One region of the Pseudomonas sp. AC463 genome, then DNA from elsewhere that is predicted to be linked to it. Evidence: predicted binding sites of a transcription regulator. Region 1 holds the regulator's gene; each other region holds the start of a gene.

Region 1 (5,942 bases):
CCTCAGCTTCGGCTTTCACCGCGTTGAGCGAATTGAGCAGCTGTTCGAACTCGCTGTCCGTCACATCCGCTTGCGGCTCGGGTTCCGGCGCGGCTTCAACCACCGGCGCCGCCGACAGGTCGGCAGGCTCTGCATAGCGCGCCAGGGCGGCCAGCAGTTCCGGGGTGGCGGCGGTGATCGGAGCACGTTCGCGCACTTCGCTGAACATGCCGTTGACCGCATCGAGTGCTTCGAGAATCACGTCCATCAATTCCGAATCAACGTGACGCTCACCCTTGCGCAGGATGTCGAACACGTTCTCGGCGATGTGGCAGCACTCCACCAGCTCATGGAGCTGGAGGAAGCCGGCGCCCCCTTTTACAGTGTGAAAACCGCGAAAAATTGCATTGAGCAGGTTCGCATCATCCGGGCGGCTTTCCAGCTCGACCAGTTGTTCGGACAGTTGCTCTAAAATTTCGCCGGCCTCTACAAGGAAATCCTGAAGGATTTCTTCATCGGCGCCGAAGCTCATGTGGGTGCTCCTTAGAAGCCTAAACTGGATAACAGGTCATCTACGTCATCCTGACCTGACACAACGTCTTCACGTTTATCGGCATGAATCTGCGGACCTTCACCCTTGGCGAGATGTTTTTGTGGATCTTTTTCCGAGAGGATCGCTTCGCGGTCATGTTCGATGCCTGCAAAGCGGTCTACCTGGCCTGCCATAAGCACTAATTTGAGCAAGTTGCTTTCCACTTCGGTGACCAATTGGGTCACACGCTTGATCACCTGACCGGTGAGGTCCTGGTAATCCTGCGCCAGCAGAATGTCGTTGAGGTTGCTGGAAACCGTGCGGTTTTCCTGCTCGCTGCGCGACAAAAATCCTTCAACCCGACGCGCCAGCTCACGGAACTCTTCAGCCCCCACTTCCCGGCGCATGAAGCGGCCCCAGTCGTGGCTCAGGGCCTGAGCTTCAGTGGCCATGCCATTGACCAGGGGCGTGGCGTTTTCCACCAGGTCCATAGTGCGGTTGGCCGCCGCCTCAGTCAGCCTGACCACATAGGACAGGCGTTCGGTGGCATCAGTGATCTGCGAGATTTCCTCGGCCTGGGGCATATGCGGATCAATCTGGAAATTGACGATCGCACTGTGCAGCTCGCGTGTGAGCTTGCCCACTTCCTGATACAGGCCGCGGTCACGGGTCTGGTTGAGCTCATGGATCAACTGCACCGCGTCGCCGAACTGGCCTTTTTCAAGGCTTTCGACCAACTGGTGAGCATGCTTTTTCAGGGTCGACTCGAAGTCTCCCTGTGATGATTCTTTATGCTCCATAGCTCCCCCGCGATGGCATTAGCCGTGGATGCGTTCGAAGATTTTTTCGATCTTCTCTTTCAAGGCCAATGCAGTGAATGGCTTGACCACGTAGCCGTTAACCCCAGCTTGGGCGGCTTCGATGATCTGCTCACGCTTGGCTTCGGCGGTCACCATCAGCACAGGCAGGCTGCGCAGCTTTTCGTCAGCGCGCACGTGGCGCAGCAGGTCGATACCGGTCATGCCCGGCATGTTCCAGTCTGTTACCAGAAAGTCGATGCTCCCGCTGTTGAGGATCGGAATCGCCGTAATGCCGTCATCCGCCTCGACCGTGTTAGTGAACCCAAGGTCACGCAACAGGTTTTTTATGATCCGCCGCATCGTTGAGAAGTCATCAACGATGAGGATTTTCATGTTCTTGTCCAATTCGACCTCCAAGCAGTCTTAAACGCGCCCAGCACCTGGACGCGCCATTTCAATCAACAGGCATTACACAAAAAGGACTGCCGGGAGCACCACGGATTGAAGCCGCGAAGGTCTATCACCCTCGCGGCCTCGCTTTGCAGTGCTCCCCAACACTGCCTGTCAGCGCGCTCGCCACTCTCCCAAACGCCCCCGCAAGCGGGCTGCGCACTGGCTATGCAACTGGCTGACCCGCGATTCGCTGACCCCCAGGACCTCACCGATTTCCTTGAGGTTCAGCTCTTCGTCGTAGTACAGCGCCAACACCAGCCGCTCACGCTCCGGCAAATTGGCAATCGCGTCGGCCAAGGCGCCCTGGAAACGTTCATCTTCCAGGTCGCGCGATGGCTCCATATGAGCGCTCGCGCCGTCCTCGTGCAGCCCTTCGTGTTCGCCGTCCTGCAACAGGTCGTCGAAACTGAACAGGCGGCTGCCCAAGGTATCGTTCAAAATCCCGTAGTAATCGTCGAGACTCAATTGGAGTTCGGCCGCAACTTCGTGATCTTTAGCGTCGCGACCGGTTTTTGCTTCAATTGCGCGAATTGCGTCACTGACCATGCGCGTATTGCGGTGTACCGAACGCGGCGCCCAGTCACCTTTACGCACTTCATCGAGCATCGCGCCACGGATGCGGATACCCGCATACGTCTCGAAACTCGCACCCTTGCTCGCGTCGTACTTGGTCGACACTTCGAGCAGGCCGATCATGCCCGCCTGGATCAGGTCTTCGACCTGGACGCTGGCGGGCAGGCGTGCCAGCAAGTGATAGGCGATGCGCTTGACCAGGGGCGCGTAGCGCTCGATCAATTCGCCTTGGCTGTCACGGGCAGACTTCTTGTACGCGTTGTAGCCAGTCGCTGTCATAGCACGGGTCCTGCGCTCGTCTGATGCACCAATCGCTCGACGAAAAACTCCAGATGCCCCCGCGGGTTGGCGGGCAACGGCCAGGTATCGACCTTCTGGGCAATAGCCTTGAACGCCAGAGCGCACTTGGAACGAGGGAACGCTTCGTAGACTGCACGCTGCTTTTGCACAGCCTTGCGCACACACTCGTCGTAGGGCACTGCGCCGACGTATTGTAAGGCGACATCGAGAAAGCGATCCGTGACCTTGGTCAACTTGGCGAACAGGTTGCGACCTTCCTGCGGGCTCTGGGCCATATTGGCCAGCACGCGGAAGCGGTTCATGCCGTAGTCACGGTTGAGCAGTTTGATCAGGGCGTAGGCGTCGGTGATCGAGGTGGGTTCGTCGCACACCACCAGCAACACTTCCTGCGCAGCGCGCACGAAGCTGACCACGGACTCGCCGATCCCGGCGGCGGTGTCGATCACCAGCACGTCGAGGTTGTCGCCGATATCGCTGAACGCCTGGATCAGGCCGGCATGCTGCGCCGGGCTCAGATGCACCATGCTCTGGGTGCCGGAAGCGGCCGGCACGATGCGGATGCCACCGGGGCCCTGCAGCAGCACGTCGCGCAGCTCACAGCGGCCCTCGATCACATCGGCGAGGGTATGTTTGGGCGTCAGTCCCAGCAGAACGTCGACGTTCGCCAGCCCCAGGTCAGCATCCAGCAGCATGACGCGACGGCCAAGCTCTGCCAGGGCCAGGGACAAATTCACTGACACGTTAGTTTTCCCGACGCCACCTTTGCCGCCGGTCACCGCGATCACCTGTACGGGATGCATGCTGCCCATTTTATTTCTTTACCTTGTCTTGCTTAGACGCAGGCTACATGGCTTGGCCGCGTGAATCGCTTGCAGACCATCGATGTAGATACATTTCACGGTGTTCATCCTGCCCTCAACCCACCCGCTTTGCCGGGTTGTGGTAGAGGTCGGCGAACATATCGGCCATCGCTTCCTCGCTAGGCTCTTCTTGCATTTGCACGCTGACTGCACGGCTGACCAACTGATGACGGCGCGGCAGATGCAGATCATCCGGGATCCGCGGGCCGTCGGTCAGGTAGGCGACCGGCAATTCATGACTGATGGCCAGGCTCAGCACCTCGCCCAGGCTCGCGGTTTCATCGAGCTTGGTGAGGATGCAACCGGCCAGGCCGCAGCGTTTGTAACTGTGGTACGCAGCGGTAAGAACCTGTTTCTGGCTGGTGGTTGCAAGCACCAGGTAATTTTTCGATTTGATCCCACGTCCGGCCAGGCTTTCGAGCTGCATGCGCAACGCCGGATCACTGGCTTGCAGGCCGGCGGTGTCGATCAGCACTACGCGTTTGCGCAGCAGCGGGTCGAGGGCGTTGGCCAGGGACTGGCCCGGGTCTACGTGGGTCACCGACACATTCAGGATGCGGCCCAGGGTCTTGAGCTGCTCCTGGGCGCCGATGCGGTAGCTGTCCATGCTCACCAGCGCAATGTTGTGCGCGCCGTACTTGAGCACATACCGCGCCGCCAGCTTGGCCAGGGTGGTGGTCTTGCCCATGCCGGCAGGGCCGACCATGGCGATCACACCGCCCTCTTCCAGCGGCTCGACTTCCGGGGTGACGATCATGCGCGCCAAGTGCGCCAGCAACATGCGCCAGGCCTGGCGGGGTTCTTCGATTTCGGTGGTCAGCGCCAGCAGGTCGCGGGACAACGGGCCGGACAGGCCGATACGTTGCAGGCGACGCCACAGGTTGGCCTGCTGCGGCTTGCTGCCTTGCAGCTGGGTCCAGGCCAAGGAGCCGAGTTGTACTTCGAGCAGCTCGCGCAGGCCGTTGAGTTCAAAGCGCATCGAGTCGAACACACGCTGGTCGACTGCGGCAGCCGGGGCTGGCGCGGCAGGACGCGGCGGCTCTTTGAACGTAGGCTCAACCAGCGGCTCGGCGGCGGTCAGCGGCAGGCCGGCAAACAACTGGCGGTTGGTGGTGGCATCGCTGTCGCCACGCATGCTCAATTCAGCCTGGGCCGAGACGATGCGCGACGCGGTCTTGCGCAGCTCGTCTTCGAGCTCCATGTTCGGCACGCGCGGGGCCAGGGCCTGAGGGGTGTAATCCAGGGCAGCCGTCAGCTCGACACCGCCGGCAATACGACGGTTACCGATAATCGCGGCGTCGGCGCCCAGCTCATCACGGACCAGTTTCATGGCCTGACGCATATCGGCGGCGAAAAAACGCTTAACTTGCATAACCCACTACCCTCAGCCGTTCGGCCCTACTGTCGCGACGATAGTCACTTGCTTATTGTCAGGAATTTCCTGATAAGCCAAAACGTGCAAATTCGGTACTGCCAGGCGTCCAAACCGCGACAACATCGCCCGGACGGGGCCCGCCACCAGCAGAATCACCGGTTGGCCCTGCATCTCCTGGCGCTGTGCGGCGTCGATCAACGAACGCTGCAGCTTCTCAGCCATGCTTGGCTCCAGCAGAACGCCCTCTTCCTGGCCTTGTCCTGCCTTCTGAATACTATTGAGCAATATTTGTTCCAACCTTGGTTCCAAGGTGATAACAGGCAGCTCGGAGTCAAGCCCTACAATGCTTTGGACGATTGCGCGCGACAATCCGACGCGCACCGCAGCCACCAGGGCGGCAGTATCTTGACTCTTGGCGGCATTGTTGGCGATGGCCTCGGCAATGCTGCGAATGTCGCGTACCGGCACCTGTTCGGCCAGCAGCGCCTGCAACACCTTGAGCAACTGCGACAGCGATAGCACGCCCGGCACCAGTTCTTCCGCCAGTTTAGGCGACGCTTTGGCCAGCAAGCCCATCAATTGCTGGACTTCCTCGTGGCCAATGAGCTCGTGGGAGTGCTTGTACAGGATCTGGTTGAGGTGGGTGGCGACCACGGTGCTGGCGTCTACCACGGTGTAACCCAGCGACTGCGCCTGGCTGCGCTGGCTGATTTCGATCCACACCGCGTCCAGGCCAAAAGCCGGATCTTTGGCGGTTATGCCGTTGAGGCTGCCGAATACCTGCCCCGGGTTGATCGCCAGCTCGCGGTCCGGGTAGATCTCGGCTTCGGCCAGGATCACGCCCATCAGCGTCAAGCGGTAGGCGCTCGGGGCCAGGTCGAGGTTGTCGCGGATATGCACGGTGGGCATCAAGAAGCCCAAATCCTGGGACAGCTTCTTGCGCACGCCCTTGATCCGCGCGAGCAATTGGCCACCCTGGTTGCGGTCTACCAGCGGGATCAGGCGGTAGCCGACTTCCAGGCCGATCATGTCGATCGGGGTCACGTCATCCCAGCCCAACTCCTTGGTTT
Region 2 (5,942 bases), on a different contig from region 1:
TTATCACCAACCTCGGCGTGATTGCAGTGCTGCTGGCAGGCCTGTTCGTTGTGCAGCACCGGCGCAACCTCGCCGCGAGGTTTTACGGCAACCGCATCCGCCAACCCATGCGCCTGGGCGCGATCAGCGTCATCGCCCTCTATGCGTTGTGCGGGCTCGCCGTGATCGTGATGAACCAGCCGCGTGAAGCGTTCATGGCAGAACTGTTCAGCGGCCTGACTCAGGGGCAAACCCTGATCAAGCTCGCCTCGTTGATCATCCTTGTGCCCATCGCCGAAGAACTGATGATGCGGCACTACCTGCTTCGCCTGTTTCCGTATGAGCGCAGTGTGGTGTGGAAGTGGGTTGCGATTATCGTGACGTCAGCCTTGTTCACCGCCCTGCATACCCAATACGGCAGCTCGATCACGCTGGCCTTGATCTTCGTGGTCGGTTGCCTGTTCGCCTGGGCGCGGATTGCCAGCGGTGGCCTGCTGGTGCCGATCCTGTTGCACATGCTGGCGGAAGTGCTGGGGTCGAGCCTGGATTGGACCTGGGCGTGGGCCGGGTTTTACGGCTGATCCAACCTCCTCGGTGAAGGGGCGCCACACCCGATAGTGGCGCCCTTTCGCGTTATAGCTGGCAAATCGCCTGCACCTAAGATGTGAAAAATTCGTTAACTGATTCATCCCAAAGGCTTTTTTTATCCGCCACAGTACGGCACACTAATACGAATAATTATCAACATCTTTATTATTCGCCATGGACGGTACTTTGGGGAGAGTCCGTTCGATGTCTGTGCAACAACACGCCGCTAAAGGTTTTACACCCAGTCTGATCGCGTTGGCGGTCTGCCTTGCCACTTCCCACGCGGCCTTCGCCGCCGACACCGAAACCCCGGCCACCACGATTGAACTGGGCGCCACCCAAGTCTCCGGCGCGCCGCAACTCAGCGAGACCACCGAAGGCACACAGTCCTACACCACCGGTTCGATGAAGACCGCGACCAAGCTGCCGCTCACCCTGCGTGAAACCCCGCAGGCCGTCAGCGTGATTACGCGCCAGCGTATGGACGACCAGGCGATGACCAGCATCAATGACGTGGTCAACGCCACGCCGGGGTTGTTCCTCAACTACTCCAACGGCCCTGGCCGGGAGTCCTACACCTCGCGCGGGTTCGACATCGACAACCTGATGTATGACGGCATCCCGAGCGGCTACAACGGCGTGTCGGTGGGCGCCCAGCCGAACCTGGCGATGTTCGATCGCGTCGAAATCGTCCGTGGCGCCACCGGCCTGGTGACCGGCGCGGGCAACCCGTCGGCGGCCATCAACCTGGTGCGCAAACGCCCACTGGACGAGCAGAAAGTCACCCTCACCGGCTCCGCCGGCACCTGGGACGACTACCGTGGTGAAATCGACGCCTCCAGCCCGCTCAATGACAGCGGCACCTTGCGTGGCCGGGTGGTCGCCTCCTACGGCGATGCCAACAGCTTTATCGATGACGTCGAGTCGTATCACGGCCTGTTCTACGCCGTCACCGAGGCCGACCTGAGCGAAGACACCAGCCTGACCCTCGGTTTCTCCAACCAGAAGGACAAGACCAACTATTTCTGGGGCTCCTCGATGATCGGCCAGGATGGCCATCACCTGAACCTGCCGCGCTCCTACAACCCCGGCACCGACTGGGAGAACAAGGACCAGGAAATCAACACGGTATTCGCCGAGTTGCGCCAGCAACTGGCCAATGACTGGAAACTTCAGGTCAATGCCAACTACGCGCAGCAGAACGCGTTGTTCTCCGGTTCCTACCAGTCGCGCTGGGTCGCCAACACACTGGCGCGCACGGTGTACCAGGCCTCTTACGATGAAGACCAGGCCGGCATTGACGCCTTTGCCAGCGGCCCGTTCCAGGCGTTCGGGCGCACCCATGAACTGGTAGTGGGCGCCAGCCGCCGCATCTACGACATGACCACCCACAACTACAGCCCCTACAACCTGAACTGGCCGCTCACTGCCGGCAAGCCGGACTTCGTGCACACCGGCAACGACCGCGAAGTCACCACCCAGGACGGCGTCTACGTGACCACCCGCCTGAGCCTGGCCGACCCGTTGAAGCTGATCCTCGGCGCGCGCCTGGACTGGTACGACTACGACGCCCATGGCAGTAACGACAGCGACTACCATGTGACCCGCAACCTCACCCGCTACGCCGGGTTGATCTACGAGCTGGACGACCACCATTCGGTCTACGTCAGCTATAGCGATATCTTCACGCCGCAGACGGCCAAGGACACCTCCGCCACCCCGCTCAAGCCGATCGTCGGCAAGAACTATGAGGTCGGCATCAAGGGTGAATACCTGGGCGGTGCGTTGAATGCCAGCGTGGCATTGTTCAACGTCGACCAGGAAAACCGCGCCGTGTCGGTGATCGTCGCAAACTGCCCGCAGGCCTCCTGCTCGGAAGCCTCCGGCAAGGTGCGCAGCCAGGGTATCGACTTCGAACTGCAAGGCGCCTTGACCGAAAACTGGCAGGTCGGCGGTGGCTACACCTACGCACGTACCCACACCATCAAGGATGAGGCCAACCCGCAGTTGGTCAACAAGCAGCTCGACACGGATACGCCGGAGCAACTGTTCAAACTGACCACCAGCTACCGCTTCCAGGGCGCACTGGAACGGCTGCGAGTCGGCGGCAACCTGTCCTGGCAGAGCCGGATGTACAACGATGTGAAGCTGACCGATGGCAACACCTACCGCCTCAAACAGGGTTCCTACGCCGTCACCGACCTGATGGCCGGCTACAAGGTTAACGACCACCTGGACCTGCAGGTCAACGCCAACAACATCTTTGACCGCCGTTATTACAACGCCATCGCCAGCGACGTGAGCTATGGCGGCGACAGCTACGGCAACCCGCGCAACATGATGCTGACAGCCAAGTACAGCTTCTAAAACACAGGGAGGGCCGATAAGGCCCTCCAACTCCCCCCCGCCTAAAGTCGCTACCCGACCCGCCGATAGCCTATTGGCGTCCTTGAACCTGCAAAACGCCCTGCTTTGCTCTGTACCGGCATGCCGTAGTGGCACGCCGCATGCTTTGTTCCTGGCTCGTCCACATGGAGTAAGCGTCAATGCCCGCACGCATGCGTTTTAGGGAGTACTACCGCAAGGCCGACCGCATCATGCTGGCTTTGATCTGGCTGATGTTTGTATTTTCTGTAGGCCTGGCGTTCTGGCACGACACCCTGGTGCAGGCGCTCATCGTCGGCGGCGGCACGAGCCTGCTGCTCACCGCGCTGTACCGTGCCATCGGCGGCACCCGCGTGATGCGCTGTGCACTCGGCGCAGGCCTGATGGTCATGGCCGCATTGCACATCAACCAGGCCGAGGGCGTGATCGAATCGCACTTCGGCATTTTCGCCCTGCTGGCGGTGCTGACGTTTTACCGCGATTGGCTGCCGATCCTGGTGGCAGCACTGACCATCGCCGTGCACCACGTGGTGTTCCACGCGTTGCAGCATCAGGGTGTGCCGGTGTTTGTAATGGCGCACCATGGCGGCTGGGGCATGATTTTCGTGCACGCCTTCTACGTGGTGATGGAAACCGTCGCCCTGCTCTACCTGGCCCTGCACAGCCACAAAGACGCGGTCGAAAGCCAGGAGATGCTGGAAAAGATGCTCGCCGTCACCTCGCAATTCAGCGTCGAAACCGCCCAGGGCGAAGGCAAAGTGCATGTGTCCCTCACCAAGCGTTTCGACCACTTCCTGCAGCAGATAACCGGCCTTATCGACGGCGTCGCGCGCGACTCCCACGGCCTCGGCCAACTCGGCCAGGAACTGGCCCACGCCAGCGGCACCCTGGAAACCGGCGCCCGCCACCAACTGGCACAAATCGCGCAAATGACCGGCTCCATGCAGCGCATGGAAGACGCCATGGGCAACATTACAGTGCACGTTGAGCAAGCGGTTGAACACGCCGGCGTCGCGAGTAAACAAATCCTGCGCGGCCAGGACAGCGTCGGCCGCGCCCAGCACGAAATCACCCAACTGGCCTCACGCCTGGAAGGCACCCACCAGACCGTGCAGGGCCTGGCAGTGCAGGCCGAACAGATCGGCTCGGTGCTTGAAGTGATCAGCAGCATCGCCAACCAGACCAACCTGCTGGCCCTCAACGCCGCTATCGAAGCCGCCCGCGCTGGCGAGCAAGGCCGTGGGTTTGCCGTGGTCGCCGACGAAGTGCGCAGCCTGGCGCAGCGCACCGCCGTGTCTACCCAGGAAATCAAAACCATCATCGACGGTTTGCAACAAGGCAGCCGCCAGGCCGTCGAAGCCATGCACGACAGCCGCCAGGGCGTGGAACGCTGCGTGGAAGACAGCCAAGTCGCCGTCGAAATGCTCCGCGCGGTAGGCAACGACATCAGCCAGATCGATCAACTCAACGGGCACATCGTGAGCACCACCCGCGAACAGACGGCGGCCAACCTCGAGATTGTCGGGCGCTTGCAGTCGGTGCAGAGCATTGCACAGAGCACCGCCGACGACGTGGAAATGCTGGCCCGCAGCAGCAAGCAATTGCCCCCGATTGCCGTGCGGCTGGATGCGCTGGGGAGGAAGTTTCATCCGTGAGGCCTGAAGGGCAAATACGCTACACTCGCCCGCGTAAACAGCAGCCAAGGAGGCAACCATGGGCGTTCGCGGAAAAGACCGACAGATCGACAACATCGAACTCAACGTGGGCGACATTGCCCGCAGCAAAGCCTTCTACGGCCGCGCGTTCGGCTGGACATTCGTCGACTACGGCCCCACCTACAGCGAATTCAGCGATGGCCGCCTGACCGGTGGTTTCACCACCGGCGAGCCGGTTCGCCCGGGCGGCCCTTTAATCATCCTGTACTCGGATAACCTCGCGGACACCCAGCAGCGGCTAAAAGCCCTGGGCGCGGTGATTACCCGCGAGACGTTTGCGTTTCCGGGCGGCAGCCGGTTTCACTTCAGCGATCCGGATGGGTATGAGTTGGCGGTGTGGAGCGATCAGGGGTAGGCCTGAACGCGTTATTGCACCTTGCACAGTCCTTTTCCAAATACATCCGTGGCCTTTGTATTAGGCCAGCCTGGAAATTGCAGGTCTTGGGACAGGTTGGTTATCGCCACGTGGGCCAGGAATGGGTGAGCCTTTTTGATATCGATGACGGCTTTTGCAAAGTCGTCACGATTGGAAAGACACATCGTCAGCGCGTTTGCGTGGAAGCTGCCGATATAGACGGCGTCCCCAGGCTTGACGCTGAAGACCAGCGGTTTTTTCTGATCGGCACTGAACCCGTCATAAAAACGGTAGTACCAATGGGTGATTTCGTAGGTGCCCGCAGGTACTTCGTAAACGAAGGTGTTGCCCATTATATGCGTGTTGCCACGAACTTCGTTGTTTTGGTCCAGCGTAGTCAGCGCGATGCGCGTCGCTTTCGCTTGCGGGTTCGGATCGTGGTATTTGAGCAGCACATTCAGTCCGTGGGGTTGAGTAAGAAAACCCTCGGAAACAAAACCGACGACGATGGCTTTTTGGGAATCGATGAGCTTATGTTCATCAGCTCGATCAATCATGTTGGAACCGGTGACGCAGCCGCCCAGCGATAACATCGCAGCCAGCCCCAATATCCTCTTGAACATCCTTTATTTCCTTATGGTGAATGGCTCAATCGTTGGTAAGAAACACAGTGGTCCGCTGGCCTGCTTCGACGACGATTCGTCTTGTCAGCGAATTCATGTCAACCACGCTCCAGATGAAGTAGGCGCCCGGCGGTATTGCGTCAAACTGGAATTCGCCTGAGCTGTTGCTATGTGTGCGGCGTACTCGATACAGTTCCATTTCGGCCCGTTTTGCTCTGTGAGTCAGGGGCTTATTACTGGCATCCACGACGGCAATCCAGATCTCAATCCGCCGACAACAAGATTTTTCAGCGGTTA
Region 3 (5,942 bases), on a different contig from region 1:
CCAGCTTCAAGGAGCGCCTGGCCCTGCTCAAAGGCCTGGACGTGAGCGTGCTGGACTCCATCGGCGCCTCTCTGCGCCTGACCGAGGGCGCCGAAACCCTGTTCGCCGAACTCAAGCGCCTGGGCTACAAGACTGCGATCCTGTCCGGCGGCTTCACCTACTTCGCCAAGCAATTGCAGGCCAAGCTGGGCATCGACTACGTGTTCGCCAACGAGCTGGAAGTGGTGGATGGCAAAGTGACCGGCGTGGCGGTGGAGCCGATTGTCGACGCCCAGCGCAAAGCGGACTTGCTGAAGGAGTTGGCCCACAAGGAAGGCTTGCGTCTGGAGCAGACCATTGCGGTCGGCGACGGGGCGAATGACTTGCCGATGCTGGCAATTGCCGGGTTGGGCGTGGCGTTTCGGGCCAAGCCGTTGGTGAAACAGTCGGCCAAGCAGGCGATTTCGACGCTGGGGTTGGATGGGGTGTTGTATCTACTTGGCTTGCGTGACCGTGATGGTCAGCTGTAACTGACAAAGCGCGGACAAAAATGTGGGAGGGGGCAAGCCCCTTCCCACATTTGAACTGCAATCGGCTTTAGATCAGGCCTTCGGCAAGCCCATACCCTGACCCATCTGCACCGCCGAACCCGCCACCAGTTCTTCAACCCACTTAACCTGATCCGGCCCGAACAGCACAATCGCAGTCGAACCCAGCTTGAAGCGACCCAGCTCCGCACCCTTTTCCAGGTGGATCGGCGCGCGGGCGGCTTCGTCGTAGCGGAATGTTTTCAGTTCGCGTTTCGGCGGCGTCACCAGCCCGGCCCATACGGTCTCAATCGACGCGACGATCATCGCGCCCACCAACACCACGGCCATCGGGCCGCGTTCGGTGTCGAAAATGCAGGCAACGCGTTCGTTGCGTGCAAACAGTTCCGGCACGTTCTCGGCGGTGGTCTGGTTCACCGAGAAGATGCGCCCGGGAATGTAGACCATCTCGCGCAGGGTGCCGGCCAGTGGCATGTGCACGCGGTGGTAGTCCTTCGGCGACAGGTACACAGTGGCGAAATCGCCGCCCATGAAGGGCGCCGCCACGGCCGCGTCGCCGCCCAGCAATTCCAGCACGCTGAAGCTGTGGCCCTTGGCCTGGAACACGCGGCCATGCTCGATCGGGCCAAGTTGGCTGATCGCGCCGTCGGCGGGGCTCAGCACCGCGCCAGGGGTTTGATCCAGCGGGCGGGCGCCGTCTTTCAACGCGCGGGTGAAGAAAGCGTTGAAATGCTCGTAGGCGGTGACGTCTTCGACCAGGGCCTGGGACATGTCCACTTGATAGCGCTTGGCGAACCAGGTGGTGAAGGCGTTCTTGAACCAGCGCACGCGGCACTCGGCAATGCAGCCGGCCAACCGCGACAGCAGGTGGTGTGGCAGCAGGTACTGGCTGAGGATAAACAACTGCTTTTTCATTTACTGTCCTTAAACCTTAAATCTCTACGGGGGTGTCTGGGTGGTTGCCCCATTCGCCCCAGGAACCGGCATAACCTTTGACTCGCGGATAACCGAGCGCCTTGGCCACCAGGTAGGTGAAGCCAGAGCGGTGGTGAGTCTGGCAGTGGGTGATGATTTCTTTATCTTTGGTCAGCCCGAGGTCTTCGAGGATCTGCGGCATGTCGCGGCGGATGCGCAGGTTGCGCGCCTTGTCCATTCCGGCGGTCCATTCGAAGTTCACTGCGCCGGGAATGTGCCCGCCTTTGGCCGCCAGCACTTTTTCGCCGGAGTACTCCAGCGGGCCGCGCGCGTCCCAGATGCCCAGGTCGGCCGCGCCGAGGCGGCTTTGCAGGTATTCGCGGGTGGCGGTGGGGCCGTCGTGCAGCGTGAGGCTGACCGGGCCGCCGACCGGGGAAGGTACCTCGGTGGAGACCGGGTGTTGTTCCTCCAGCCACGCCAGCAGGCCGCCGTCGAGGTAGTGGTATTTCTGGTGGCCGATCACGTCGAGCATCCAGATGAAGCGCCCGGCCCAGCCGCCGCCTTCGTCGTCGTAGACCACGTAGGTGGCGTCCGGCGTGTGGCCGAGTTCGCCGAAGAGTTTTTCCAGGTCGGCCTTGTGGGGCAGCAGGCCGGGTGCCGGCGGCTGGCCCAGTTGGGTGCGTTTGGGGTCAACGAAATGCGCGCCGGGGATGTGCCCTTCGGCGTAGCGGGCGGCACTGGTGAGGTCCACCAGAATCAGGTGTTCGGCATCCAGTTGACCGATAAGGTCGCTGGATTCGATCACCAGCGGCAAGCCAGAGAAGTCAGGCATGTGAGGTCTCCTGGGCACAAATGTTGGCGATAAAGGACGGCGATTGTAGCGCAAGCATCAGGCGCTGCGGTTGGTAAAGCTATGCAGGGCTTTCTCGATGCACTGGGCGGTTTTGCCAAAGGCCTGCACGGTGGTTTCCGAGAACGGCCCGCCGCCCTGGTCGGCCACCATCAGCATCACCACCTTGCCGTTGCAGCTCAAGGAGCGCAGCAGCAGGTGCTCGCCGGTAAACATCCGGCGCAGGATCGGCGGCAGCAGGGCCGAGAACTGGGCGTGGTTGTCCGGGGTGAGCCGCACCTGGGCAGATTTTTCCATCAGGCGCTGCAGCAAGGTACTGTTGACCACGTCCAGGCTCAGGTTGTCGGCGTCCTTGGGCAGGCCGTCGACCTGATGCACACGCAAGGTGCTCTGGGCGCGATCGGTCATCAGCAGCATGACCCGTTGCATACCGCTGGCCACCAGGGCCTCGCGGGCGCAGGTGGTCAAGTGCATGGCGTTGGCAAAGCGGCTCGGCTCCACCAGCAATTCGGTGCAGCGCTTGCGCCAAACGGCCAGGGCCTCGGCGGTGGGCGGTGGCGCCGGCAGCAGGCCACGGTGGATTTTTTGCACATGCCACGGCCAGATCAGCGACAGCGCCGGGTGCCAGAGGTCGGGCATCAAGGTGCTGCGGGCGCTGGTCGCGGCCTGCTGGTGAACCAATTGCTGCACCTCGCCCAAGGGCTGTTGCAGGTACAGCGCAGTGAGGTATTGCCAGCGCTGGGTGTGCGGGCAGGTCCAGGATTCCTGGGCCGACATCGCCAGGCCGTTGGCCAGCAGTACGGTGTTGGCAGGCTGGTTCAGCCAGCGGCGCAGGTTGGGTTCGGCATCGAGCAATTGCTGATGGCGCAGCGGATCGTCTTCGCGGGCGATATGCAGCGCCTTGACCAGCAAGCGCTGCTCGTTGCGCAGCAAGGTATAGCCCTGAGACACCCAGATCGGCAGGTGCCAGGTTTCGGTCAGGCCCAGGCACAGGTCCAGCAGGCGTACGCCGAACAGTTCCTGTTCAACCTTGCGGGCTCGCTCGCCTTTGTGGATAACCCGCAGCTCCCATTCTTCCAACAGCTTGGGGTAGGCCACCGCCATCGGCCACAGCGGCGAGAGAAACAACAGGCTGCCCCAGTGGATGTCTTGCCACAGCCGCGCCAGGCGGCTGCCGAACAAACCGTTGGCTTGCTGTGAGGCGTGCTGGCTCACCAGCAGCAGTTGGCGCAAGGCCACGGGTATCTCGTGCTCGGGCACCGAAGGCAGGCGCGCCAGCAGTTCTTCGGCGCGCTTGAGGCCAAGGCGGTTGAGCGCCACTTCGAGGTTTTCCGCCGGTTCCGCCAGGCTGCCTTGGGTGTGGCTATTTGCCTCACGCATCACGCTGAGCACCAGCGCCGGGCTGCTCTGCATCAGTTCGGCAATATCTCGCAACGAACTGCGGCTATCGCGGATGCCTTTGCACACGCGGTCGTGGCTGGCCTGGGGAACAGGCAGGAGCACATCGTCCAGGCGCTTGATCCAAGCGGCGAGAGAGTTGGGTTTTGCAGTTGGGACTGTCGTTTCATTAGCCATGATTGGGGCGCGATCATCACTTGCGGTCAACACGCCCGGAGCGGGCCGAACTGGCTTTTCGCCTTAACGGGCTATAGTCTGGCGCAGTTTTGCCGATAAGTAGAACAAGAGTTTTTCAGTTACACCAAATATGTCCATGAACCCGACGGCGCAAGTACTCATCTCCTATGGCTAAAATTATCGGCATCATCGTCGTCTTCGCGAGCGTGCTCGGCGGGTACGTCCTGTCCCACGGTAAAATTGCGGCACTGATCCAGCCTTTCGAGGTGTTGATTATCGGTGGTGCGGCGCTGGGTGCCTTCCTGCAGGCGAACCCCGGCTACATGACCATGCACGTGATCAAAAAATCCCTGGCCATGTTCGGTTCGCGCTTCACCCACACTTTCTATCTTGAGGTGTTGGGCCTGGTCTACGAGATCCTCAACAAGAGCCGCCGCGAAGGCATGATGGCCATCGAGGCCGACATCGAAGACGCCGCCGCCAGCCCGATTTTCGCCAAATACCCGGCCGTGCTCAAAGATGAGCGCATGACCGCCTACATCTGTGATTACCTGCGCATCATGTCCTCCGGCAACATGGCCCCCCATGAGCTGGAAGGCCTGTTCGACATGGAGCTGTTCAGCCTTAAAGAAGAGCTGGAGCACCCATCGCACGCCGTGACCGGCATCGCCGACGGCATGCCCGGTTTCGGTATCGTCGCGGCGGTACTCGGTATCGTGGTGACCATGGCCTCGTTGGGCGAGGGTGATCAGGCCGCCATCGGCATGCACGTAGGTGCGGCGCTGGTCGGTACCTTCTTCGGTATTCTCGCGGCCTACGGCTTCTTCGGTCCGCTGGCGACCTCCCTGGCACACGACGCCAAGGAAGAAATCAACTTGTACGAATCGATCAAGGCCAGCCTGGTGGCGTCCGCTTCCGGCATGCCGCCATCGCTGGCGGTGGAGTTCGGCCGCAAGGTTCTGTATCCGAAGCACCGCCCAAGCTTCGCCGAGCTGGAACAAGCGGTTCGCGGTCGCTAAGCCATGGAAAACAACCAGCCGATAATCATCAAGCGCGTCAAGCGCTTCGCTGCGGGGCACCATGGCGGCGCCTGGAAAATCGCCTTCGCCGACTTTGCGACGGCGATGATGGCGTTCTTCCTGGTGCTGTGGCTGATGTCCACCGCAACGCCCGAACAGAAGATCGCCATCGCCGGCTACTTCAAAGACCCGATCGGTTTCTCGGAAAGCGGCACGCCCTTCGTGATCGACCTGGGCGGCTCGCCGCAGCTGGCGCCTGAGCGCACCATCAACCCGGAAATCAAGACCGAAGCGCCCCAGGAAAAAATCCCGATCGAACGTGACACCGTCGAGGCCATGGCCGAGCAGGTCGAGCAGGAACGCCTGGAACTGTTGCTGCAAGAGTTGCAGACCAAGGTCGAAGAAAACCCGCAGTTGCTGAAGTTCAAGGATCAGATTTCCTTCGAGATCACCCCGGACGGCTTGCGCATCCAGATCACCGACGCGGCCAACCGGCCGATGTTCGACTCCGGCAGCGCGCGCCTGAAGCCGTACTTCGAAGACATCCTGCTGGCCATGGCCGACACCATCAAGGCGGTGCCGAACAAGATCAGCATCAGCGGCCATACCGACGCCAAGCCATACGCGGGCCAGGGTGATTTCGGCAACTGGGAGCTGTCGGCCAACCGTGCCAACGCGGCTCGCCGCGCACTGGTCGCCGGCAGCTACCCGGACCCGCAAGTGGCGCGCGTGGTGGGTTTTGCCTCCTCGCAGCTGTTTGATCACAAGGATCCGTTCAACCCGATCAACCGCCGCATCGACATCGTGGTGCTGACCAAAAAGGCCCAGCGCGCGATTGAAGGCGACCAGCCACCCGTCGCGCCAACCCCGGGCGCCGGCGCGCCAGGCGAAGTACCGGCCGACCCGAACGCCCTGCCGCCAGGCCAGGAGCCGTTGCCGGCCCATGAGCTGCGGCAGAAGCTGAACCTGTTTGATGATGGTGGGGTTAAAGATCCTACGGCGCCTAAGGCGGGGTCGTAGTTGACCGCAGGTATTCGTTACCAATGAAAACGCCCC
Region 4 (5,942 bases), on a different contig from region 1:
CGGACAGCAGCAAGCTGACCAACTTCGACTACAAGGTCTCCTTCAACGATGCCGCCGACCTCAACAAGGTCACCGTGCTGCGTTCGGACGGCAAGGCCATGGGTACCTACGATCTGAGCACCACGCCGCCGCCGGTCATCGACGGGTTTACCCTGGCGGTCAACAACGGCGCGCTGGGCGTGTCGGCCGGTGACAGCTTCAAGGTCAGCCCGACCGCCAACGGCGCCAAGGAAATCGGCACCGTGCTCACCGACCCGAGCAAGATTGCGTTTGCCGGGCCGTTGCAGGGCGAGGCGGGCAAGACCAACCAGGGCACCGGCACGTTCACGCCGCCGACCCTGACCGTGCCAATCGATATCGAGGGTGGCGCCGACGCCGCGCAACTGCGCGTTGGCATCGCCAATTCGATGCCGGTGAAAATGGTCTTCGGCGACACCGCGGCCGATGGCACGCAGAGCTATACCCTCAGCAACGCCAAGGGCGACCCGATCGGCACGGGCACCATCGTGCCGGGGCAGGCCAACAAGATCACCATCAACGTGCCGATGCGTGGCGCGGATGGCGAACTGTTGAACCCGGCCAAGAGCTTCAGCTTCGACACCACGGTGGCCGGTTCGCCGACCAACGGCGACAGCACCTCGTTTTCGTTCAATGCCACCGGCAAGTCCGACAACCGCAACGCCCAGCAGCTGATCAACCTGCAAACCAAGGCGACGGTGGGTGTGGCGGCAGATGGCACTGGCGGCACCAGCCTGGTAGGCGCCAACAGCAAGTTGGTCTCGACCGTCGGCGCCAAGGCGGCTGCGGCCGCTACCGACACCACGGCCACCACCGCGCTGTTGACGGCCAACAAGAACGCGCGCAACTCGGTGTCCCAGGTCAACCTGGACGAAGAGGCGGGCGACATGATCAAGTTCCAGCAGTACTACACCGCGTCGTCGCAGATCATCAAGGCTGCGCAAGAAACCTTCAGTACGCTGATCAATAGTCTTTAAGGGAGTCTGGGACGATGCGCATTTCTACTCAGCAGTATTTCGACACCAGTGCCAGCAAGTATCAGAGCAACTATTCCAGTGTGGTGCAGGCCCAGCAGCAGGCCAGTTCCGGCGTGCGTGTGCAGACCGCTGCCGATGATCCCGTTGCCGCGCAACGCCTGCTGATGCTGCAACAGCAGAAAGACATGCTGGCCCAGTACAGCGGCAATATCACCAGCATTCAAAATACGCTGACCAACGAAGAGAGCGTGCTGACGGCGATCAGCACCACGATCCAGGCCGGCAGCCAGTTGGCCCTGCGCGCGGGCGGCGTGACCAGCGATGCTGACCGCAAGTCGATTGCGGTCGAAGTGGGCGCCCTGGAAGATCAGCTGCTTGGGTTGCTTAACAGCAAGGATTCGGCCGGCAACTACCTGTTCTCCGGTTCCAAGACCGACACGCCGCCGTACTCGCGCAATAACGATGGTACTTACAGCTACCAGGGTGATGAAAACGAGCTGAGCCTGCAGGTGTCCGAGACCCTGAATGTGCGCACCAGCGACACCGGCAAGACCATCCTGGAAGGGGCGGTGAACACCAGTCGCACCCAGTCCAACTATATTGCGCCGGCAACTGGCCCGGTGGCGCCGGCGATTTCGCCGCCGCTGGTGGATGACCACAAGGTCGCGATCTCGGCAGGCCTGGTCACGTCGGGCATCGACTACACCAAGCAGTTTGCCGACGGCCAGCCGTACAAGGTGACCTTCACCAGCAGCACGCAGTACGTGGTGAGGGATAAGGACAACAACGACATTACCTCGCAGCTCCCAGGTAATGGCACGTTCGATTCCACCAAGGAAGGCAGCGCCAGCATCAACGTGCGCGGGGTCAAGTTCGATATCACCGTCGACCTGACCGACACCTCCACTGGGCCGAATGCCGATGCACTGGTGGCAGGGCGTGAGTTCAGCCTGAACGCCAAGCCGGACGCGTTCAACGTCTCGCGCACCGCGAGCAATACCTCGGCGACGCAATTGGTTGGCGCGACGGTCAGCAGCTCGGCTGACTATGCCAGCACCTTTCCTGGCAACAGCGGCATCCTGATCAAGTTCGACGACACCGACGCGACGCAGTACAAGGTGTATGCCCAGCCCTATACCGCCAACAGCAAGCCGATCGACACTGGCGCGGTCGTCGCCGGCACACCGCCAGCCAAGGACACCATCACTGCGGCGGGCGTCACCTTCCAACTGAGCAGCGCGCCGAACGGCGGCGATCAGTTTGCGGTGGGCAACACCACCCAGAAAACCCAGAACGCCCTCGACACCCTGGGCCAACTGCGCCGGGCGTTGGAACTGCCGGCAGACGGTATCCCGGGGGCGCGCGTGAAGCTCCAGGACGCCTTGAACGCGGCGGTCAGTAACCTGACCAATTCGTCCGACCAGGTCGACAATGTGCGCGGCTCGATCGGCGCGCGCCAGAACGCCCTCGACGTGCAGGCCAGCGAAAACACCAGTGTCGGCCTGGCCAACAAGACCACCATGAGCGACCTAGCCAACATCGACATGGGTGAGGCGGCAATCAACCTGACCTTGCAGCAAACCATGCTCGAAGCCTCGCAGCTGGCGTTTGTGAAAGTCTCGCAGTTGAGCCTGTTCAACAAGATGTAAGCAGCGTTACCGCAAACGGCCCAGCCTGGAAACAGGCTGGGCCGTTTGCATTTGCGGGGTTTAATTGTTTGAAGGTTTTGCATAAACCACACACAATTGAGTGACCTGTGAGTCATAAAGCGCATCTTCACTGTATCGTGTGAAAAGGATAAGTCGTCACAGGGTCCGTGCAGGGCGGCTTTCAGCGAAATTTTTTATGGGGTTACCCCCCTTTATTGTCAGCACCCCGGGCGTAGCCCTCGGGGTGTTCTCCAGCTATTTAGTATTGGGAAGCCACAATGATTGGCATAAAAAGCATCGCCAGTTACGTGCCGGCAGACGGGATCGATAACTACGCCCAGGGTGCCAAATTCGCCAAGGATGAAGAGTTCATCATTGGCAAGATCGGTTCGGCGTTCCTGCCGCGCAAGGAAGCTGCGCAGGAAACCTCCGATCTGTGTGTCGAGGCGGTCAACGCTTTGTTTGCCAACAACCCGGATTTGAAGCGCGAATCGATTGACGCGCTGATCGTCGTCACCCAGAACGGCGACGAAGAGGGATTGCCCCACACCGCCGCGATCGTCCAGGACAAACTCGGCCTGCCGACCCACGTCGCCGCCTTTGATATTTCCCTGGGCTGCTCCGGCTATGTCTACGGCATCTACGCGATGAAGGGCTTCATGGAAGCCGCCGGCCTGAAAAACGGCCTGCTGATCACCGCCGACCCGTATTCGAAGATCGTCGACCCGGAAGACCGCAACACCACCATGCTGTTCGGCGACGCCGCCACCGCCACCTGGATGGGCGAAGACGCGCCGTGGCTGCTGGGCAAGTCGAAGTTCGGCACCGACGGCTCCGGCGCCCCGCATTTGAAGGTCAGCGACGGCGTGTTCTTCATGAACGGCCGCCAGGTCTTCAACTTCGCACTGCTTAAAGTGCCGGCGCACTTGCACGAGCTGCTCAACGAATCGAACCTCAAGGCCGATGAGATCGATGCGTTCTGCATTCACCAGGGCAGTGCGGCGATTGTCGACGCCGTGGCGCGCCGCTTTGAAGATGCGCCGGTGGACAAGTTCATCAAGGACATGGTCGAGACCGGCAACACCGTGTCGTCGAGCATTCCGCTGCTGCTGGAAAAGCACGTGATGGACGCCACCTGGAAGCGCGTGGCCATCAGCGGTTTTGGTGTGGGCCTGTCGTGGGGATCGGCGATTCTCTATCGCCCGTAACACCTTAATAGGTTGCAAGCGAAAACGCCGATGATCGAACGATCATCGGCGTTTTTTATTTGGCGCCAGAAAAGCCAATGAATGCGGGGTTTTGAGCTGACGTAAACCCTTGAATTGCAAGGGGTGGCACGGCGCCAGTAAAAAAAATCAAAAAAATCCTCAAGCAACTGCCCACCACGACGATAACTATTACGTAGGTTCTCAGGCCACACCCGGCGGTTGCCAGGGCCGGAAGCCGCAGTATCCATCCAACGAGGATTTCGTCATGGCTTTAACAGTAAACACCAACATTGCTTCGATCACTACTCAGGGTAACCTGAACAAAGCTGGCGGCGCCCTGGCCACTTCCATGCAGCGCCTGTCTTCCGGCCTGCGTATCAACAGCGCTAAAGACGACGCTGCCGGCCTGCAGATCGCTAACCGCCTGACCAGCCAAATCAACGGCCTGGGCCAAGCAGTAAAAAACGTGAACGACGGTATCTCCATCGCTCAAACCGCTGAAGGCGCGATGCAGGCTTCGACCGACATCCTGCAAAAAATGCGTACCCTGGCTCTGTCCTCCGCTACTGGCTCCCTCAGCGCTGACGACCGTAAGTCGAACAACGACGAATACCAGGCTCTGACTTCGGAACTGACCCGTATCTCCACCACCACCACTTTCGGTGGCCAGAAGCTGCTGGACGGTTCGTACGGTACCAAAGCTATCCAGGTTGGCGCCAACGCTAACGAAACCATCAACCTGAGCCTGGAAAACGTTTCGGCCAACAACATCGGCTCCCAGCAGCTGAAAAGCGTTGCCATCGCTCCAGGCACCGGTACTGTTGCAGGCGACATCGTTGTAACGGGTAACGGCCAAACCGGTACCTACACTGCCGGTGTAGGTGACTCGGCTAAAACCATCGCCAGCAACCTGAACGGCATCATCGGTGGCCTGACTGCAACTTCCAGCACCGAAGCCAAGTTCGCTGTAGACGAAGCTGCCGCCAAACTGGCTCCTGCCTCGTTTACCCTGACCGTTGGCGGTGCTGCCGTTGACTTCAAAGGTGTGACCAGCCAAGCCGGCCTGGCCGACCAACTGAAATCCAACGCCGCCAAGCTGGGTATCAGCGTCAGCTACGACGAAAGCAAAAAGACTCTGGAAGTGAAGTCCGACACCGGTGAAAACATCGTGGTCAGCGGCTCGACTGCTCCTGGTTCGGTAACTGTTGCTGCTAAAGACGGTGCAGGCGCTTACGGTACTGCCGTTGCCCTGGCCGACAACCTGATCGTTACCGGTCAAGTGTCGCTGGACTCCGCCAAAGGCTACTCCCTGGCTGGCGCTGGTGTTGCCGGTCTGTTCGCTGCCGGTGCTGCCACCGAAGCTGCTTCGACCAAGACCACCGTTGCTCAAACCGACGTGACCGACGCTACCAAGGCACAGAACGCCCTGGCTGTAATCGACAAGGCCATCGGCACCATCGACGGCGTTCGTTCGGGCCTGGGTGCTACCCAGAACCGTCTGACTACCACTGCAGACAACCTGCAGAACATTCAGAAGAACTCCACCGCTGCACGTTCCACCGTTCAGGACGTCGACTTCGCTTCCGAAACCGCCGAGCTGACCAAGCAACAAACCCTGCAGTCGGCTTCCACCGCGATCCTGTCGCAGGCTAACCAGCTGCCATCCGCTGTACTGAAACTGCTTCAGTAATTCCAGCGCTTGGTAACTAACGGAAGGGCGCGTCTACGTGCCCTTCCGTTTTTTCGGTTTAGAGGAGATTTGACATGGACATGAGTGTAAAGCTGAACCAGTCTTATCAGCCGGTTGCACCTCAAAGCGCACCTGCTCAGGTGGCAGCCGACAAAAGCATTAACACCGTCCAGGAAGCACCCGCCATCGGCAAGCAGCCGGAGCGCGCGGACCTGGAAAAAGCGGTTACCGATATGCGTGAGTTTGTACAATCGACTCAGCGCAGCCTGGATTTTTCGATTGATGATTCCACCCACCGTGTGGTGGTCAAGGTCATCAATACCGACAATGGTGAAGTGATTCGCCAGATTCCGTCGGAAACAGCATTGAAGCTGGCACAGAACCTTTCCAGCGCAAGCAA

What was found. Region 1 encodes FliA, which starts transcription of late flagellar genes. Its sites were predicted from a motif close to CTAAAGTTTNNNNNNNNNNNGCCGNTAA; they were not measured.
Region 2: the regulator FliA is predicted to act here: its motif matches at 2,976-3,003, upstream of AC0IYH_RS00160 (methyl-accepting chemotaxis protein).
Region 3: the regulator FliA is predicted to act here: its motif matches at 3,939-3,966, upstream of motA (flagellar motor stator protein MotA).
Region 4: the regulator FliA is predicted to act here: its motif matches at 4,011-4,038, upstream of AC0IYH_RS03950 (flagellin N-terminal helical domain-containing protein).

The regions. Positions count from the first base shown of each region.
Region 1 is NZ_CEEDDZ010000031.1:46,472-52,413, forward strand. Features, by position in the region: gene AC0IYH_RS27560 (chemotaxis protein CheA) at 1-511, opposite strand, end outside; gene AC0IYH_RS27565 (protein phosphatase CheZ) at 523-1,311, opposite strand; gene AC0IYH_RS27570 (chemotaxis response regulator CheY) at 1,330-1,704, opposite strand; gene fliA (RNA polymerase sigma factor FliA) at 1,876-2,616, opposite strand; gene fleN (flagellar synthesis regulator FleN) at 2,613-3,446, opposite strand; gene flhF (flagellar biosynthesis protein FlhF) at 3,553-4,869, opposite strand; gene flhA (flagellar biosynthesis protein FlhA) at 4,882-5,942, opposite strand, start outside.
Region 2 is NZ_CEEDDZ010000001.1:28,969-34,910, reverse strand. Features, by position in the region: gene AC0IYH_RS00170 (lysostaphin resistance A-like protein) at 1-560, shown strand, start outside; gene AC0IYH_RS00165 (TonB-dependent siderophore receptor) at 772-2,934, shown strand; gene AC0IYH_RS00160 (methyl-accepting chemotaxis protein) at 3,114-4,607, shown strand; gene AC0IYH_RS00155 (VOC family protein) at 4,666-5,022, shown strand; gene AC0IYH_RS00150 (hypothetical protein) at 5,034-5,645, opposite strand.
Region 3 is NZ_CEEDDZ010000015.1:185,720-191,661, reverse strand. Features, by position in the region: gene serB (phosphoserine phosphatase SerB) at 1-509, shown strand, start outside; gene asd (archaetidylserine decarboxylase) at 582-1,442, opposite strand; gene AC0IYH_RS19960 (rhodanese-like domain-containing protein) at 1,459-2,274, opposite strand; gene AC0IYH_RS19955 (HDOD domain-containing protein) at 2,332-3,867, opposite strand; gene motA (flagellar motor stator protein MotA) at 4,035-4,886, shown strand; gene motB (flagellar motor protein MotB) at 4,890-5,906, shown strand.
Region 4 is NZ_CEEDDZ010000002.1:376,727-382,668, forward strand. Features, by position in the region: gene flgK (flagellar hook-associated protein FlgK) at 1-995, shown strand, start outside; gene AC0IYH_RS03940 (flagellar hook-associated protein 3) at 1,010-2,644, shown strand; gene AC0IYH_RS03945 (ketoacyl-ACP synthase III) at 2,923-3,852, shown strand; gene AC0IYH_RS03950 (flagellin N-terminal helical domain-containing protein) at 4,118-5,542, shown strand; gene AC0IYH_RS03955 (flagellar protein FlaG) at 5,617-5,942, shown strand, end outside.